DNA from 3 places in the Bacillus sp. 5RYD7K genome. Region 1 is predicted to be linked to each of the others. Evidence: predicted binding sites of a transcription regulator. Region 1 holds the regulator's gene; each other region holds the start of a gene.
What was found. The regulator LexA, encoded in region 1, represses DNA repair genes until DNA is damaged. The targets are predictions, from matches to a motif close to CGAACATATGTTCG.
Positions count from the first base shown of each region.

Region 2: ACQE26_RS12325 (DNA polymerase IV) is a predicted target of LexA. The motif match lies at 2,644-2,657, and genes of this name have one in related genera.
Region 3: ruvA (Holliday junction branch migration protein RuvA) is a predicted target of LexA. The motif match lies at 1,078-1,091, and genes of this name have one in related genera.

Region 1 is NZ_CP191200.1:2,973,021-2,979,280, forward strand. It holds gene ACQE26_RS14820 (DUF896 domain-containing protein) at 1-146, opposite strand, end outside; gene ACQE26_RS14825 (YneB family resolvase-like protein) at 215-865, opposite strand; gene yneA (cell division suppressor protein YneA) at 881-1,192, opposite strand; gene lexA (transcriptional repressor LexA) at 1,345-1,965, shown strand; gene ACQE26_RS14840 (hypothetical protein) at 2,016-2,273, shown strand; gene ACQE26_RS14845 (hypothetical protein) at 2,305-2,733, opposite strand; gene ACQE26_RS14850 (YndM family protein) at 2,892-3,341, shown strand; gene ACQE26_RS14855 (prohibitin family protein) at 3,368-4,198, opposite strand; gene ACQE26_RS14860 (DUF8570 family protein) at 4,185-4,334, opposite strand; gene ACQE26_RS14865 (poly-gamma-glutamate hydrolase family protein) at 4,441-5,265, opposite strand; gene ACQE26_RS14870 (dUTP diphosphatase) at 5,480-5,914, opposite strand; partial or broken gene ACQE26_RS14875 (TM2 domain-containing protein) at 6,079-6,260, opposite strand, start outside.
Region 2 is NZ_CP191200.1:2,473,194-2,479,453, reverse strand. It holds gene ACQE26_RS12355 (alpha/beta hydrolase) at 1-47, shown strand, start outside; gene ACQE26_RS12350 (DUF2552 family protein) at 87-326, opposite strand; gene ACQE26_RS12345 (iron-sulfur cluster biosynthesis family protein) at 301-663, opposite strand; gene ACQE26_RS12340 (GNAT family N-acetyltransferase) at 754-1,704, opposite strand; partial or broken gene ACQE26_RS12335 (antibiotic biosynthesis monooxygenase family protein) at 1,701-1,972, opposite strand; gene ACQE26_RS12330 (GNAT family N-acetyltransferase) at 1,985-2,455, opposite strand; gene ACQE26_RS12325 (DNA polymerase IV) at 2,671-3,897, shown strand; gene ACQE26_RS12320 (YolD-like family protein) at 3,912-4,256, shown strand; gene ACQE26_RS12315 (YqzH family protein) at 4,358-4,564, shown strand; gene ACQE26_RS12310 (AI-2E family transporter) at 4,638-5,708, shown strand; gene ACQE26_RS12305 (DUF4083 family protein) at 5,769-5,936, shown strand; gene ACQE26_RS12300 (VOC family protein) at 5,938-6,260, opposite strand, start outside.
Region 3 is NZ_CP191200.1:2,142,062-2,148,321, forward strand. It holds gene ACQE26_RS10755 (YhcN/YlaJ family sporulation lipoprotein) at 1-135, shown strand, start outside; gene ACQE26_RS10760 (hypothetical protein) at 260-379, shown strand; gene bofC (sporulation cell-cell signaling protein BofC) at 545-1,021, shown strand; gene ruvA (Holliday junction branch migration protein RuvA) at 1,156-1,761, shown strand; gene ruvB (Holliday junction branch migration DNA helicase RuvB) at 1,772-2,776, shown strand; gene ACQE26_RS10780 (DUF2905 domain-containing protein) at 2,769-2,969, shown strand; gene queA (tRNA preQ1(34) S-adenosylmethionine ribosyltransferase-isomerase QueA) at 2,995-4,023, shown strand; gene tgt (tRNA guanosine(34) transglycosylase Tgt) at 4,051-5,196, shown strand; gene yajC (preprotein translocase subunit YajC) at 5,228-5,488, shown strand; gene ACQE26_RS10800 (TIGR04086 family membrane protein) at 5,540-5,926, opposite strand; gene ACQE26_RS10805 (DUF421 domain-containing protein) at 6,092-6,260, shown strand, end outside.

The DNA of each region.
Region 1 (6,260 bases):
AACGTATTTTTCATTGAGGAGCGGAACCCTTTCAAATACTCCTGGCGAAGCTTTTGCTGTTCGGCTTTTTCCTCATCTGTTATCGTGTTTGATTTAGCTTTTTGAGCCAATTCGTTAATTCTTGCGATTTTTTCTTTAGAAATCATAATAAGCTCCTTTGGTGCGTGTTGATTATATACTACTAAAACATCATCTTTTTTACAACTGAAGCATGTCAGCTGCCTTCGCTGTCTGCGATATATTCCTGAAAACGCCGGTGAACCGTGGCTTTGGATACATCATAGCCGAATCCTCTTAAGGTGGCGGCGATTTCTGCAAAGGTAAGCTTGTTGGCTCTCAGCCTGATAATTTCCGAAACAGGGACCTCTTTTTTTTCTTTTCCGCTGTTTTCATGTCTGTTTTTCAGATTCCGTTCAGGTTTATAGCCATTTTTTACGGCTCTTTTCATTCCCCGCCGGATTTTCATATTGTGAATTTTCCTTTGATATTCCTCCACAATACTGACGATTTCGAGTACCATCGTATCAGCTTCGGAAAGCTCCAGCTCGCCTTTATGAGCCGTCGTATATATCTTTACGTTCTCCCTGTAAATACAATGCAAAAGCGCGATCTTGGCGTTTCCTCTTCCCAGTCTTGTTTCATCCTGCACCAATATCGCGTCAATATGTGACTTTTTAATTTCATCAAGCATTTCAAATACTCCGTCGCGGTCCATTTCGTAACCGCTGGCTTTCTCTGAAATGACTTTTACGACTTCCATGCCGTTTGCCGCAGCGATCTCACTGAGCTCCTCTTCCTGTCTTTTTAAAGACGTCTGCTGCTGTTCTTTGTTTGTGCTTACCCGGGCATAAATGAGCGCCTTCATTTCTCTCTTTCCTCTCTAATTGACAATGGCCAGCTGATATACGGCCGGATGCTCCTTCTTAACCGGAAGAATAAGTTCGTCTCCGGGCTTTATATCAGCAGTTTGGAGATGATTATTCTCCGTCACCCACTCAATGAAATCTTCTTTGTTAATATTTTTCTTCTCTGCTACTTGATCCGCAAGTGACCACAGAGTATCTCCGTCCTGAACCTTTATTTTAACATATTGGCTGAGCGCCTGATCATTTCCCGTACATGAAACAAGTAAAATAACAGCACTTAAAATCGCAGTAAACAGTCCGACAAATATGATAGATTCCTTCGCCATTTAAACAACCTCCAGAATGTTTGTTCGCTTTTTATACCTTTCAGTATATACGAACAAATGTTTCTGTCAATCGTTTTTTTCGAACCTATGTTTGTACTGTCAGGAAAATCATGCTATAATCTACTTAAAATCGACGTTTTGAGGTGCGAAATATGACGAAGCTATCAAAAAGGCAGCTTGATATCCTGCGTTTTATTAAAGAAGAGGTAAAAACGAAAGGATATCCGCCTTCTGTAAGAGAGATAGGAGAAGCAGTAGGACTGGCTTCCAGTTCAACCGTGCACGGACATTTGGCGCGGCTGGAGACAAAAGGCCTGATCAGACGGGACCCTACTAAACCGAGAGCGATTGAGGTATTGGATGAAGAAGAAGTCCAAATTCCGAAAAGCCAGGTTGTCAATGTTCCGGTCATCGGGAAAGTGACGGCGGGTATTCCGATTACGGCTGTTGAAAATATCGACGAGTATTTTCCGCTTCCTGACAGGATGGTTCCTCCGGGAGAACACGTATTCATGTTAGAAATCATGGGAGAAAGTATGATTGACGCCGGCATTTTTGACAAAGATTACGTCATTGTCAAACAGCAGAACACGGCCAATAACGGGGAAATCGTGGTGGCTATGACCGAAGATGATGAAGCCACGGTCAAGCGCTTCTATAAAGAAGACAATTATGTGCGGCTGCAGCCGGAAAATCCGACGATGGAACCGATTATCCTGCAAAACGTAAGCATTTTAGGGAAAGTGATCGGCGTATTCAGAGCCGTTCATTAATTCTATTAAACTTTATTTATCGTAAAACCCCTTTCAGAGGGGTTTTACTTTTGCATAAAAAAGAGCAGATTCGCCCTGGCTTAAGAAACGAACCTGCTAAGGAGGAAAAACTTACATCTTTATTATCCGGCATCTCACTTTTGAAGTCAATAAATAATGTTTCTCTAAGGAAACTTTTTATCTATTTTTCAACTTTTGTATTTGTGCGGGCTGATTTTGATATATATTTATCTTCATCTGGAGCGGACGGATTACATTATATTCATGAATATTTAGTGCATAGTACAATAAGTTTTGACGAGATGTAAAAAAACCCGCTGCCTTTGCGGGTATCTATTTTCAATCAAAATGATAATATTCCACGCCGTATAACCCTTTAATATGGACAGGTTCACAGTCGTTTGAAGAGCTTTCAATCAGAATCCTGTATTTGTGATGCGGATCAATTGATTTTTTGTCCTGGGCACTTAGGTTTAACCAGCTGCCGCTGTAGCTTTTAGAACTTAATGTATAAAAGTTTCCGTTCAGTGCCATCCGCTGGAGTTTCACGTTTAAATTGCATGAAGAATTGTTCACAATGGTGAACTTGTATCCTAATAGGTAATCATCAGCTGATACAGCCCCCGGATTTTCAATAAAAAACTCTTTTACATCTCCCTCCATAATGAAGCTTGTTTTTGATCCGAATCCAGTGGTAGCCGCTTCAGCTGAGTGTACTCCGCAAAAACATAATAAAAAAACAGCAATACATATCCACCATTTTTTCAATTTTGCATCCCCCTTTTTTTTACATATTTTAACTTGTGAATATGGTGATGTCTATTTACATTTTATTAAAACGCACACTTTATAACCACTATATACCAGTTTAAAAATTTGCTGATTGCCTACAATGAAGACTAAACGAAATAACGAAGGTGGTTCAAATGAAACATGTAATTGCTTTCGCTTCTAAAACGGCGCTCACACTTGCTTTGCTGTACATTGTTCTGGATCTGATGTACCAAGTAACTTTTTTAAACGTTCTGTTTATTACCTTGATCTTAAGTTTGATCACTTACTTTTTGGGTGATTGCATGATTCTGCCGAGAACAAGCAATTTTACAGCCGTTGCAGCTGATTTCGGAATTTCATTCATTATATTATGGATATTTCTAATGAACATTGGCGGGTTTAATGTCTCTCCTGCCGCGGCATCGGTTATCTCTGCACTTTGCATTTCTGTTTTTGAGGCATTTTTTCACCGATATTTGCAGCAATATGTGCTTCCCGAAGATTATCAGGACACAACAGGGACAGACAGCACACTATTGAGCTATCAAACCGAGGCGTCTGAAGAATTGGTGCCGGAAAAAGACCCTCAGGAAAAAACATAAAAAGGAGGCATCCGCCTCCTTTCTTTTTATTTTTGCTTCTGATCGTCCAGCGGCAGCTGGAGCAGTGAGTCTGTGCCTGTCGCTTTCGGTGTTTTTCCGTCCCATTTTTCAATCCATTTATATTTGATCATTTCATCAGACATTGATTTTTTTATGATTTGGTTATAATCAGCGATCCCTTCCGCTTCAATTTTTTTCTTTTTCGCTTCTGCTTCAGCTATTTTAATTTCAGTCTGCGTCCGTTCAAGCTCCTGTGAAGACTTCACTCTTGCATCAATAGCTTCCTGTGTGGCTTTATCCGGCTTCGGTACGCCAAGCGTCAGATCATCAATTAAAAATCCAAGGTTCTTCATATCCTCAGCAAACCTTTTTTGAACATCGGCAGCGGCTTCTGCAGATTTTTGCCCGTATGTGTCAATAACCGAGTATTTGCTGATTGATTTTCGCGCCGCGTCCCACAGCCTTGTTTTTAAATATGTATTTTCAATCGTTTCAACGTCTACCGCCCCGAATTTGTTAAACAGATCGACTACTTTATCAGGCTGAACAACATAGTTGTAAGCGATATCCATTTCAATATTTTTACCGTCTGAGGTTGCCACTTTTATATTTTCATTATTTACGGTCTGCATACGCACCGGATATTCCGTTACTTTATTAAACAAACCGACTAAGTGCCAGCCTTGATCCAAAGTTTCGGATTTTACCCCGCCGTTCGGTGAGTATACGACTCCGACATAACCATTCGGTATTTTTTCAATAAATAATGACGCCGTAACGCCCGCAATTAAAAGGGCTGCACCTATAATCACACCGCCGAGAATTTTTTTTGTGTTTCCGCGCTTATTTTCGCTCATGCTGATCTTTTTCCTCCCATGACTTTTTAAATTTTTTGGCTCCGCTTCCCACTTGTTTAAAGATTGGACTAAGCATCAGCCATAAACCGAATCCGATGATGACAAGAAGAATGATAGACCCGATCATCACTTTCATTTGCCCACCTCTTTTCTTTCATCCTGTCAGTTATGTATACGATCTTAAGAACTTAAAGTTTCATAAATTTCAAAAGAAAAAGCTCCGCCGGCAAAAAGCGGCGTGCTTATTTATAATTGTCATTGATAAAATCAGAAATCGTTTTTGTGAATTGGAGAAAGGTATCGTTTTGTGTGGACGCTCTGCTTTTAAGCGTAAAAGTATCAAACAGTGATTTTCTAAAACCGGTGCTCATTTCGATTTGAATACTTAATCCGGATGAAGAGTGATTGGCAAGATTGTTCGGACTGACACCTGCGTATTTATCATTTATGCCAAGAAGAACGGCAGGATACCCGTTCCGTTTCAGCACATCTGTCAAAAGTTCGGCCCGTTCTCTGTCTGTACCGCCGATTTTTATCTTTTTATCGTCGCTGCCGTAACCGTGTAATGAAATGACATTAGAGTGCTCTTTCACCATTTGAACGGCTTTAGGTTCGTCGAAATGCGAACTGGTCAAATGCAGCTCAGCATTGCCGGCTGATTTTAACCCTTCAAATAAATACAGGCTCCGGTTTTCGGCAATTTTTCTGGCCAACTCACTGGTCCCCGGCTCTATGCCTCCGCCGTGTATAGCTAATATGAGAACAGAAGGGTCATGTTCTTTCGATGAAATAGAAAAAACGGAGGGGGCCTCATGCAGTTTTAATTCCTCGAAACTGCCGTAAGTATCTGAAGCAGCATCAGCCCGTAAAAACGGCAGAAGCAAAAACGATAAAATTAAAACTAAAATTCCTTTTTTGGTTATTGATGGCAATTGTATGTTTATGTTACAATACAAATGCTTCAGCCTTTGAAGCGAACGGCAGAACAGGGTGACTTTGGACGGTTTCTTCTGCTCTGCCTCTTTGCCAGCAGCTTTACGGTCTTCTCTTCTAACCCTTTTTTTCATAACATCATCCTTTCTTTTGTTTACACTTTTGTCACAATATTATATACGTTGGACAAGACCTCCGTTCATCTTAAAGAATAAAAACATCAGAGCATCTTCTAGAAAAACGGAATGCTTAAGAAGGAATGTCGGGAAATCAATCATCAATATGCCAGCGCGGCTGGCGCTTCGAAATCACAATAAAAAGACTGCTTAACAGCAGTCTTTAATCGTTTTATTTTGTGCCTGTTGATCCCAGACCGCCGCGGTCATTGTTTCCGAGCTTGTCCACTTCGATCAATTCCACTTGAGGCATTTTCTTCATGATTCTGAATTGGCAGATCCGCTCTCCCTTGGAAATATCGGTATCCCGAAGTGCGTATGCCGGGAAAAACCAGAAATCATTGTCACCTTTATAAGATTCATCGATGACACCCATTGAATTTGTCTGAATAATACCGAAATGCTTATATGTACTTGAACGCGGAACGACATGGGCCTCATATCCTTCCGGCAGCTCCATCGCAACTCCGAGCGGGATAAGTTTGAATTCACCTTTTTTGATTGTTATATCCTCTGCAGCCCGCAGATCGATCCAATCCCCCTGTTCAATTTTACTGATTCTCGTTTGTGTATCATCTGAATATTTAATTTTAATTTGTAAAGTCATGTTCGCCGCTCCTTTTGATTCCCTATTTTAGTCGTATTAATGACCAATCCGTGCACCATTATACCATTTTAACTGAGCAGCTGAGGAAAGGATTTAATGCGAAGAAAAGAAAATGCTGAATTGAGACGAAACTGATAAGCGGAATATCCCACTCAGGCTTTTGATTACTGTTGGTCATAATAATCATTATACTTTTGATCAAATGCTTCTTCGCTTCAGCAGAGATGAATATGAGGGAATTGAAGCCCAGCAAAACAAAAGATAGAGAATCCCTTGTCCGATTCTTCCTTAATAAAACATATGAATGCCGAAACCGCCTAGAAAAAATGCTAATATTGCAGCCTTA
Region 2 (6,260 bases), 500 kb from region 1:
ACCGCAAAGCCGTGCAAACCTTTTTAGATACCGTAACGCAAACGTAAAAAAGCGAAAGAACGTATACTGGTTCTTTCGCTTTCCCGTCATAAAACGTCGGTAATCCCGTCCATATTTTCTCCGATCCAGTCAATGGCGAGGTCGATTGTCGTAAACTCCTGCGCTTTGAAGGTCATCTCATCCTGAAGCAGCCAGACATCCTTTTGTACGGATTCAGCGCCCCCGATGGACCAGTGCAGCAGACTGTACGGATGGTTGTTGTTCAAAAAGGATACCCACGTTTTATGCTGTGCCGTCTGTTTAATGGCTTTCAGCTTTTGATTCACTTTCAGTTTCTCCCTGCTTTACTAATATGCTCATTCTCGGGCTCAGCATTTCTGCCGGGCTTTTTAAGACGAGCGTTTTTGCCTTTTCATTGTAATCGATTGTCATTTCCTCGTCAAAAAACACTTTTTGAGAAGTCTGGATGTAAAGCGGAAGTCCGTTGGTTTCAATGCGTTCGCATTGTCCCGTTAATTCGTCCGCCAGCCAGATGGCCGGCACGCCGCTGACCGCGCACCCGCAGCCTTCTGCGTCATAGCGGAGCTGCGCTTTTTTCTCCGGGTTGGCGTCCATTGCCTGCAAAAGCGTGTGTTTCGCCGCATCCGTCACATGTATTTGCATAGGTGATCCTCCGTTTTTCATTTTCGCCATTGTAGCATACCGGACCGCTGTATGCATTGTTTCTGCTTTCTTTACAGCAGCCCGCTCTCCTTAGTCCTTTGCCTCTTGTTCAGCCGCCTTGATCCAGTCCTTTTTCCCTTCAATATACTTTGCCATATCGTACGGGTATGTCTCAGCGAGCCGCTTTTTCAGCTTCATGTATTGAGCCGCTTTTTCAGGCTTTGCGGTGAGGTAATCCCGGAACAGCAGATGACGCCCCGCGTCCGGATGGCCTGTTTCGTATATGTGAACGTGGTGTGTGCGCCTGTTGCCGCCTTTTTGAAAGAAACGCCGGCCTTCTATCCCGTTTTCCCCTTTCGCCTCATAGCCGAGTGCTTCCAACTGCGGACTGAATCGGTCAGCATCCGAAATATCTTTGACCTCCGCCAGTATATCGATGACGGGTTTTGCGGCCATCCCGGGGATGGAGGTGCTGCCGATGTGGCTGACCGAATGGAGTGCGCGGCCGAAGATTCGGATCAAATCCGCCTTTTCTCTTTCAAACATCTCTTTCCATTCCGGCTGATGCGGAATCACTTCCGCTTTTCTCTTCGGATAAAGATGAAAAAATGAGAGAGTCAGCCCTTCCGGCGTCTCAGTCTGTCCGGCTTCCGTGAACCCTGCTTTTAAATAGAGAGAGACTGCCGGAACGTTTTGGCTGGCGGTAGCCGTCTCTATTTTTTGGGCGTCCCGGTTCTCGTCTAACACAAATTGAATGAGCGCCCGTCCGATTCCTTTCCGAAAGCCGGACGGGTGCACCGTCAGCCGGCATATGACAAGATCATATCCCTTTTTTTCATACGAAATGACGCCTGCGAGCCGATCTTTTACTCTGAAACCGGCAAACGTCTCCTGGGACCGCTGTATGTCTTCGGCTGTTTCATGCAGCCCGGGAATGCCGAAAAAGCCGATCAGCTCGGCTTCTTTTTGATAAGAGCAGCGCTGAACCGCCGCAATTTCCCGTGCCGTCTGTTCTTCTTTATGCTGTAAAAATGCAATCAATCTTCCGCTCCTTTTGACGCAAACATCCGCTGCGGCTCCGTCCTCGTCATGCGGACCGCGTACGCTTCATTCCAGGCGCTTTTTCCTTTTTGTTTTGCCGCCCGGTCTTTCCACCGTTTAATCGCATCCATGCTGTCCCAGCAGGAAACCGTGATGCCGCAGCCGTTTTTTCGCGAACGCTTTCCGCTCCTAAAAAACCCGGCTGTCCTTCTGATGAAAAAATGACCGCATCATAAGGCGGGTTGGGCGTGTCAGCTAAAAAACCCATTTTCGGCCTCCTCTATATGTATTTCACAAACAGAATCCGATCCTGGCCCGGACCGTCATAATTCGCAAAAACAGGGATTCCGTTTACGGTCTTGGTTCCTTTTTCAGCTTCAAAGCCTAACTTTGTATGATAGGCGATTGATACTTTATTGACAGGCGCCGTCACGCAATTGACTTTTGTGCAGCCCCTTTCTTTCACCGTCTCCATAAATCGGTCATAGAGCTGTTTTCCAATTTGCATTTTTCTGAAATCCGGATGCACACCGGAAAAATGAATATATGCCGTCTCAGGGTCTGATTGTGACTGAAACCCGATTAAAAAACCGGTCATTCCCTCCGGCCCGAACGTAATAAAGCTTGTGTCCTGAAAATGTTCAAAAAACAAGCGCGGCAGTTTGTCTTTCATCTGCCTGCCGCCCCACCATTCATTCAAAACAGACGTAACCATTTCATAGTCTTCAGAGGTAATTGTTCGAATATCCATAATCGATTGACTCTCCTTTTCGTCCGGCAAAATGAATGTCAGCTTCTTTCATTGGAATATAAAAAATTATATGTGGGTTGTTTGCAATTGTAAATGATTTCTTTTCAAGCGGACGAATCAGCCCGTCTTCCAACCGGGGAATGATTTACCAGTATGAACGCGGTCATTGTTCGGGTAAAATAAAAAACAGAACAAACGTTCCCGGAGGTTTTTTTATGGCTGATATTCTTCTTGTTGATATGCAATCGTTTTATGCGTCTGTGGAAAAAGCGGAAGCGCCTCATCTTAAAAACCGGCCCGTCATTGTCTCGGGAGATCCCGAAAGACGCAGCGGCGTCGTGCTTGCGGCTTGTCCGCTCGCCAAACGATACGGCGTAAAAAACGCTGAACGGCTGGGGGAAGCGCAGGCCAAATGTCCAGACGCCGTTATCGTCCGTCCGCGGATGCAGCGGTATATTGATGTCTCCGTTATGATTACCGAGCTGTTCGAGCGGTATACCGATCTTGTAGAACCCTACTCCATCGATGAGCAGTTTCTCGACGTGACCGGGAGCAGGCGGCTGTTCGGTGATCCTTTTACAATCGCCAAAAACATTCAACAAGCGATTATGCGTGAATTCGGTATTTATGCCCGTGTCGGCATCGGGCCGAATAAGGCGCTTGCGAAAATGGCTTGCGACCATTTTGCCAAAAAAAACGCATCCGGCATTCACAGATTGGATATGTCAAATATCAGGCAGGATCTGTGGCCGCTGCCGGTCGGAAAATTATTCGGCATCGGAAAACGGATGGAGCATCATTTAAGGCGGATGGGCATCAGCACAATCGGCGGGCTTGCCGGGCATCCTCCCGAACTGCTGAAAAAGCGCTGGGGCATTAATGGCGAATTGCTTCAGCGGACAGCCCGCGGCATCGATCCCTCTCCGGTCACCGTCAACACGCACAGCCGGCAAAAAGCGATCGGCCATAACATGACCCTTCCGAGAGACTACAGCCGCTTTGAGGATATCAAAGTCGTATTGCTGGAGTTAAGCGAAGAAGTGGCCCGCCGCGCCCGTTTTAAACAATACATCGGCCATATGGTTTCAGTCAGCATCAGGGGCGCCGATTTTGATTTCCCTTCAGGTTTTCACAGACAGAGAAAGCTCGTCTCTCCGACCAATTTCGGAATGGATATTTTTAAAACGGCGGTCAAGCTCTTTAAAGAGCATTGGAACGGGGAGCCCGTCCGCAGCGCCGGCGTCTCCCTTTCCCAGCTGGAGCCCTGTGATTATGTTCAGCTGAGCCTGTTCGATGCCCAGGAAAAAAAGATCAGTCTCGGCAAAGTATTGGATGATATCCATGAACGGTACGGCCCGGCGTCGCTGCTCCATGCCGCGTCGCTGACAGAGGCCGGCCAAGCCTTTCACCGGGCTGAAAAAATCGGCGGGCATTACAAATAATTGAGGTGATATACATGAATCCGAACAAATTAACACCCGGGTATAATGTCATGTGGGAATCAAGCCGGATGATGCTCCCCGAACATCGGGAGCAGCTGCTTGCAAAGAAACGAAAAGAACGGGAATTCCGGCCGCCGGAACTGAGCGAAGAGCAAATGAACGACATGAACCGCATCATCGCGGCGTCGATTGAAGAAGACAGGGCCATCTCAGTCACCTACGCTTCCGCACACGGCCCCCGCCGGTTTTGGGGATGGGTAAAACAAGTGAAGCATGACGAAAAACGTTTAAAAATCATAAACGATGAAGATGCGTTAACCCTGCCGTTTCATCTTATTCTCTCAGCTGAACTGGAATAAAAGAGCCTAAATCGTCCTGACAGAAAATATGATAGAAGAGTGGGAGGATCACATGATATTTAGTAGAATAAAGATGAATGATAAGAATAGGAGAATATACGATGGATCAATTTATAGAAAAAATGCTGGGACAGGCCCTCCGCCAGTATGGACGGAATGTGTCGACAGATCCGCTGAGCCCCTATGAAAAACAGAGTTTGAAAAAAGCTTTGGAAGAAAGAAGGAACGAAGAACCCGATGAGGACCTCCATGCCCATGTAGAAGATATTATCTACGATTACGTCACCAATCAGGGGCAGTTCTCCTGACACGGACGTTTATGCGCCGGGCGATAAGGGAAACGATCGAGAGTAAACCCTTAAAGATTGCGTGGTGCAGAATATGCCTGTCGGGCCTTATTTCAAGATCGGCTATGCCGTTCTGCTGTTATTTCTCATCATTTATCTCGGAACATTAATAGACTTTTTGTTCCAGCCTGTTGTGATTACGGTTAAAACCTTGTTTCCGCCCATTGTATTATCGGGCGTCCTTTACTATTTGTGCCGCCCGCTCGTCACAGTGCTGCATGCGAAATTAAAGCTGCCCGAAGGAATCGCGATTTTAGCGATTTATGCGGGAACAGCCGGCCTTTTTGTCCTCTTCCTTTACACGGCGGGCCCTGCCGTTCAAAAACAGTTTACAGCCTTCACAGATCACATTCCCGAGCTTTCCGCAAAAGCTGAAAATTGGATCGGGCATCTCCAGGACAGTAAATGGTTTTCCCGGCTTCAGCATGAGGATTCCTTCAAAAAATTAGCAGACAAAGCCGCAAATTATTCCGGTTCAATCGCTGATTCTCTCAGCAGCCTGGCCGGTGCGGCTGCCAATGCCGCCATCACCGCCGCCATTATTCCGTTTGCGCTGTATTATATGTTAAAAGAAGGAAATAAAGCGCCCCGGCGGCTGCTCCGGCTTCTTCCGGAAAAACATCAAAAGGAAGGAAAACAAATCCTTCGAGACATGGATGAGGCTCTCAGTTCATACATACAAGGGCAGCTGCTCGTCAGCTTCTGTGTCGGCGTTCTCGTCACGATCGGCTATTTCATAATCGGGCTCGATTATCCGCTCGTTCTGGGCGCGTTCGCCATGGTGACAAACCTGATTCCGTTTATCGGACCTTGGATCGGCACATTTCCCGGAGTCATTGTCGGATTGTTCGATTCACCGACGCAGGCGGTGCTTGTGATTACGGTTGTCGTCATTGTCCAGCAGCTTGAAAGCCAGCTGATTTCCCCGCAAATTATGGGCCGGAAGCTGGACATTCACCCGCTGACCATTATTTTTCTTCTGCTTGCCGCCGGCAAATTCTCAGGAATTGCCGGGATGCTGCTGGCCATTCCGGGATATGCGGTTGCAAAGGTGATCATAAGCCACATGCAGAAACTGTTCATACTGAGAAAAAAACAAGGCTAGAGAGACACTAAAATGAAAAACGACGGGCTGAGGAAGCCCGCCGCACACGGAGGTAAAAAGATGAACATCGGTGATGTCATTTTTCAATTGATTTCATTCGCCGCAGCCGCGGTTTTCCTGTTTGCCGTGATATATGTATTCAGAAGCTTGAACAAGCGCCGCATACAATTGGACAGAATCGAAAAGAAACTCGACGCGCTGCGCGAAGAAAAAAACGAAAAGGCATAGTTCATTCAGAATCAGAGGCAGGAGCAGCCAGCTCTACCTTTATCCGATCCGGGTCTTCTGTGAATACGGCGTAATGCGTGCTTCCGCCTGCATATGGATGGCGATCCCTGTAAAGCACGGGGCATCCTCTGGCAAGCAGCTTTTCCGTCATCTCGTCAACCTGCTCTCTTGATGCGGCATGAAAAGCCAGATGGTTCAGCCCGACCCGGCATCTGTGGTACTCCGGTGTTAAAAAACGCTCCTTTGTCTGGACAAGCACAACATAAAATCCTGCGTTTTTCCAGCTGATGCCGGAGTCCCAATTTTGAAATTCCCTATAACCGA
Region 3 (6,260 bases), 830 kb from region 1:
CATCCTTTTACGAAAAATGATGATCAACATGTCAAACATGCAGCCAAAAAATTCGCGGACGGCCGCGCAATTCAAGTATTTACTGATAACGCCACTTTTACAAAGCTTCAAGACATGAACAAAAACAGCCGTTAGACGGGACTGCCGGATGATTTCATCCGGCAGTATTTTTTTCATCATTTCTTTACATAGTCTTAAAACGCTCTTTATATTGCGCTGTTAACATAAAAGCTAAATAAAACGTAACGGAGGGGCTGGGATGAAAAAAACGGAGTGCGACAAAAGCCGCGGGACAAAAACTGTGTATTTGACCGTAAGAGGATACCGACTCAAACTGACGCCCGGACAGATGAAACTGATATCAGCCGGCCGGGCATAATAAAGCGGGGCAGCCTTTATTAGAGGGCTGCTTTTTTTTCGGCGAAGCAGTCAAAAGAAAGAAAACGGTTAAGCACCGGTATCTTTGGTCAAACTAGCATCAAGAGTTTGATTGAATAAAGAGGTGTTATTGGTGAAACGAATTTGCGGTGGGCGTCTTTTATTTATGTTTATCTTATCAGCTGCAGTCCTGATTTGCGGAGGAAACGATGCATACGGGGCAGAGGTCGAGCATTACGGGCCGCTTCGGGTGCACGTCCAGCTGGAAAAAGTCTATCTTGACGGTGATGTCGGCATCGAACATACGGATGAAACCGTTTTGGCGATGGAAGACTTTTGGGCCGCATACGCCGGCTGGACGCTCGTTGAGCAGAAAAAAGGCTTCGTTCTTTTCCGTAAGCATGTTGATGATATTTCTCCGCTCAGTAAGGTAAACGGTTATATCGGTGTCACGGACGGAGGGGTGATTTCCACTTTTCACGGCCGTCCCGGATCGCTGTCGGAGCCGATCCAGTCTTTCTTCCAAATTGATTTAGAGCGGTTGGAAAGCCGGTTGCAAAAGCATTTGGAACACGGTATACCGTACAGGACAAAAGCGGAGTTTGAGAGCGTGATCGATCATATTAAGACTTACAGCGGCTGACTTTGACGCAAGACATGTGACACATGTCTTTTTTTTCTGAACGGAAGGTGTCAAAGCGAACATACGTTAACTTTTCTATAAGACTTTGGCTGTTTTTGTGTTACAATGATAAGCAGTCAAAGAGGTGAATAGGTGTGATTGAATTCGTGAAGGGGACGATTGATTACGTATCTCCCCAATACATCGTGATTGAAAACGGCGGAATCGGCTATCAGGTCTTCACTCCGAATCCGTTTATTTATAAGGTAAGCAATCAAGAGACCATTTTTACGTATCATCATATAAAAGAAGACGCCTTTTCTCTGTACGGCTTTTCAACCAGGGAAGAAAAAGCGCTTTTCACAAAGCTGCTGAACGTCACCGGCATCGGGCCGAAAGGGGCGCTCGCCATTCTCGGTTCCGGTGATCCGGGAGCCGTCATCGAAGCGATTGAACAGGAAGATGAAGCCTTTTTGGTGAAATTTCCGGGTGTGGGCAAAAAGACGGCGCGGCAGATTATTCTTGATTTAAAAGGCAAACTGGCCGATGTCGTGCCTGAAATGATTGACAATCTGTTCAATCATGAAGCGCGCATTGAAAAACAAGAGGCTGAAACGGCGCTTGACGAGGCGCTTGAAGCGCTCAGGGTTCTCGGCTACGCCGAAAAAGAAATTAAAAAAGTGCTTCCTCACTTAAAAGAGGAAACGGCGCTTTCAACAGATCAATATGTGAAAAAAGCATTGCAAAAATTATTAAAGTAAGGTGATGTTCATGGATGAACGGCTCGTTTCAAGTGAAGCAGACAGCCATGAATCAATAATCGAGCAAAGCCTCAGGCCGCAGAATCTCGCCCAGTACATCGGCCAAAAGAAGGTGAAAGAAAATCTGCGCGTGTTTATCGATGCGGCGAAAATGAGGCAGGAAACGCTTGACCACGTTCTTTTATATGGGCCTCCGGGTCTCGGAAAAACAACGCTTGCGTCGATCGTGGCCAATGAGATGGGTGTGGAGATGCGGACGACGTCAGGGCCGGCCATTGAAAGGCCGGGAGACTTGGCAGCCATTCTGACGGCGCTTGAACCCGGAGATGTGCTGTTTATAGACGAAATTCACAGGCTGAACCGTTCAATTGAAGAAGTGCTGTACCCGGCGATGGAGGATTTCTGCCTTGATATCGTCATTGGTAAAGGCCCGTCCGCCCGCTCCGTCCGTCTTGACCTTCCGCCTTTTACGCTGGTAGGAGCGACGACCAGGGTGGGATTATTGACCGCACCGCTCAGAGACCGGTTCGGGGTGCTGTCGCGCCTTGAATACTATACGCAGGAAGAGCTGACAGATATCGTGTCACGAACGGCTGAAGTATTTGAAGTGGATATCGAAGAAGCGCCGGCTCTGGAAATTGCCAGACGGTCAAGGGGAACGCCGCGGGTTGCAAACCGGCTTCTCAGAAGGGTGAGAGATTTTGCCCAGGTGCTCGGCGACAGCCGCATCACGGAAGAAATCGCTCACGACGCGCTCGAACGTCTTCAAGTCGATGCGCTCGGCCTTGATCATATTGACCACAAGCTGCTGATGGGCATGATTGAAAAATTCAGCGGCGGTCCGGTCGGCCTTGATACGATTTCCGCGACAATCGGCGAAGAACCGCATACAATAGAGGATGTGTACGAACCGTATCTGCTGCAGATCGGATTTCTTCAGAGGACGCCGAGGGGACGGGTCGTGACCCCGGCTGTGTATGAGCATTTTCGATTGGAGGCACCCGCCTGTGACTGATTTTCCGAAGGTTCTCATGGTTCTCGGTGCTGTTTTGCTTATTGCCGGCGCAGTCTGGCACTTTGTCGGACGGCTGCCCGGAGATATTTTCGTTAAAAAGGGAAATGTCACATTTTTCTTTCCCGTTGTTACTTGTATTGTAATCAGTGTGATACTATCCATCCTGCTCAATTTTTTCGGCAGAATGAAATAACAATAGACAGAATAAAGGTGAAATGATGAAAGTCGATTTATTTGATTTTGAACTGCCTGAACGCCTCATTGCCCAAGTGCCGCTGAAAGAGCGTGACGCATCGCGGCTGATGGTGCTTGACAAACAGACGGGCGGTCTGACGGACAGTTCATTTAAAGAGATTGTCAGCTTTTTTAAAGAAGGGGATTGCCTCGTCTTGAACAATACCCGTGTGCTCCCTGCCAGATTATTCGGCACAAAAGAAGATACGGGAGCGAAAGTGGAGCTCCTGTTATTAAAACAGGAAGAAAATGATACATGGGAAACGCTTGTAAAGCCGGCGAAACGCGTAAAAAAAGGAACGGTCCTGACATTTGGGGACGGCCGGCTGACAGCGGTCTGCACGGAGGAACTTGATCACGGCGGCCGGAAAATAGAATTCCGGTATGACGGGATTTTTTACGAAGTGCTTGAATCGCTCGGTGAAATGCCGCTTCCTCCTTACATTAAAGAGCAGCTTGATGATAAAGAACGGTATCAGACCGTCTTTTCAAAAGAAATCGGGTCCGCCGCAGCTCCGACTGCCGGACTTCATTTTACGGAAGAGATTCTGGACGAGCTGAAGCAAAAGGGTGTGCGGATTGAATTTATCACCCTGCACGTTGGACTCGGCACATTTCGCCCAGTCAGTGCGGATGATGTGGAAGAGCATAACATGCACGCGGAATTTTATGAAATGACGGAAGAAACCGCCGCTTCTTTAAACGAGGTCAGAAAGTCGGGAGGGCGCATCGTGTCGGTCGGGACGACATCAACGCGCACCCTTGAAACCATTGCCGGCGAGCATGACGGCGTATTTACCGCTTCAAGCGGCTGGACGTCGATCTTCATTTATCCGGGATATGAATTTAAAGCGATTGACGGCATGATCACCAACTTTCACCTGCCGAAATCTTCGCTTATCATGCTTGTTTCTGCGCTTGCCGGCAGAGAGCATGTTCTTTCCGCTTACCGTCATGCGGTAGAAGAGGAATATCGTTTCTTCAGCTTTGGCGACGCCATGCTGATTATCTAATTTGAATGACAGGAGGCCTCATACAAAGTGGCTGAACAACCGATACGTTATGAATTTATAAAGGAATGCAAACAAACGGGAGCGCGTCTGGGCAGAGTTCATACGCCCCACGGCTCCTTTGAAACGCCTGTATTTATGCCGGTCGGCACGCTTGCTACGGTAAAGACGATGTCTCCGGACGAGCTGAAATCTATGGATGCGGGTATTATTTTAAGCAATACGTACCATTTATGGCTCCGCCCCGGACATGACATTGTAAAAGAAGCGGGCGGGCTTCATCAGTTTATGAACTGGGACCGCGCGATTTTAACGGATTCCGGCGGTTTTCAGGTCTTTTCATTGAGCAAGTTTCGTAATATAGAAGAAGAAGGCGTACATTTCCGCAATCACTTAAACGGAGACAAGCTGTTTTTATCTCCGGAAAAAGCGATGGAAATTCAAAACGCCCTCGGTTCTGATATCATGATGGCGTTTGATGAATGTCCTCCGTATCCGGCAGAGTATGATTACATGAAACGCTCTGTGGAACGGACCAGCCGCTGGGCGGAACGCTGTCTGGAGGCGCACGGGCGCTCTGATGAGCAGGGGCTGTTCGGAATCGTACAGGGCGGAGAGTATGAAGACCTGCGGACACAAAGTGCCAAAGACTTGGTTTCACTTGATTTCCCGGGTTATGCCATAGGCGGATTATCTGTCGGCGAGCCGAAGCACGTCATGAACAGAGTGCTTGAGTTTACAACTCCGCTTTTACCGAAGGACAAGCCGAGATATTTAATGGGTGTGGGTTCACCGGATGCCTTAATTGACGGCGCCATCCGCGGCGTGGATATGTTTGACTGCGTACTGCCGACCCGGATTGCCCGAAACGGCACGGTGTTTACGAATGAAGGGCGCCTGAACATGAAAAACGCCAAATATGAGCGCGATTTCCGACCGATTGACGAAGAGTGCAGCTGTCATACATGCAAAAATTACTCCCGTGCTTACATCAGACATTTGATCCGCTGCAATGAAACGTTTGGAATTCGATTAACAACTTACCATAACCTTCATTTTCTGTTACACTTAATGGAGCAGGTCAGACAAGCTATCCGAGAGGATCGTCTTGGTGATTTCCGAGAAGAGTTCTTTGAGCGTTACGGCTATAATAAGCCAAATGCGAAAAGCTTCTAAATAAAAACCATTTTTGAAAGGAGGGAAACAGATGGGTACTTTAGGCACAATCGTTCCTATTATTTTGATGTTTGCAGTGCTTTATTTCCTGCTCATCCGTCCGCAGCAAAAGCAGCAGAAGGCCGTACGCCAGATGCAGGAAGAGCTGAAAAAAGGAGATTCAGTGGTGACAATCGGAGGATTGCACGGCACTGTTGAGTCAATTGATGAAAGCAAGGTCGTCATTAAAACAGGTGATAACACCCGTTTAACATTTGACCGCCGCGCAATCAGAGAAGCTTCTGCTGAATAACAGCGAAGCTCATACATACTAAAAAAGAGCGGAGAATCCGCTCTTTTTTTATTACGCTGATCTGCTGCCCTTCAAATTCACTCCGAAAATCCCGCCCAGCATACTGACTCCCAAAAAGCCGAGATGAAACAAAAGCTGACCGGATGTAAATGATTTTCCGAACCCTAAATATTGAAACAGCAAGATGATTAATGAGAAACAAACGGCGGTTAACGCTCCGATCATCCAGCCTTTTTCTTTTGCTTTGCCGCCGGAAATAAAACCGCCGGCAAATAAAGAAAGAAAAGAAAGCGCGGTGACCAGCCAGCTGAAAGATGACTCTTCCATTGAGGTAACCGTCAGCAGCAGTGAAATCGCCAGACTCGTAAGAAGCATCACTGCAAAGATAGCCACTAAGCCGTATAAGACGCCTTTACCCACTTGTTTTGTTTCTTCCATTTTGATCTCCTCTCCGCTCTGGGCCTGACATATGACAAGCCGGAGCCCGTCTTTTTCTAAATGTATTCTCTGAATGTTCGGATTAGACGTAAAAGCATCATGTTCAGTTCATTTCTTACATAAAACAGAGCGGATCGCAAATGCTATGACCGTTGGAGGTGCGATATGGGAGATATTTTCATTATTACGATTCGTACGATTGTGCTTTATTTTATCATTCTTGTGATTTTCAGACTGATGGGAAAACGGGAAATCGGAGAACTGAGCATTTTGGATCTTGTCGTTTCCATTATGATTGCCGAGATAGCGGTTTTGGCAATCGAAAATGTAGATG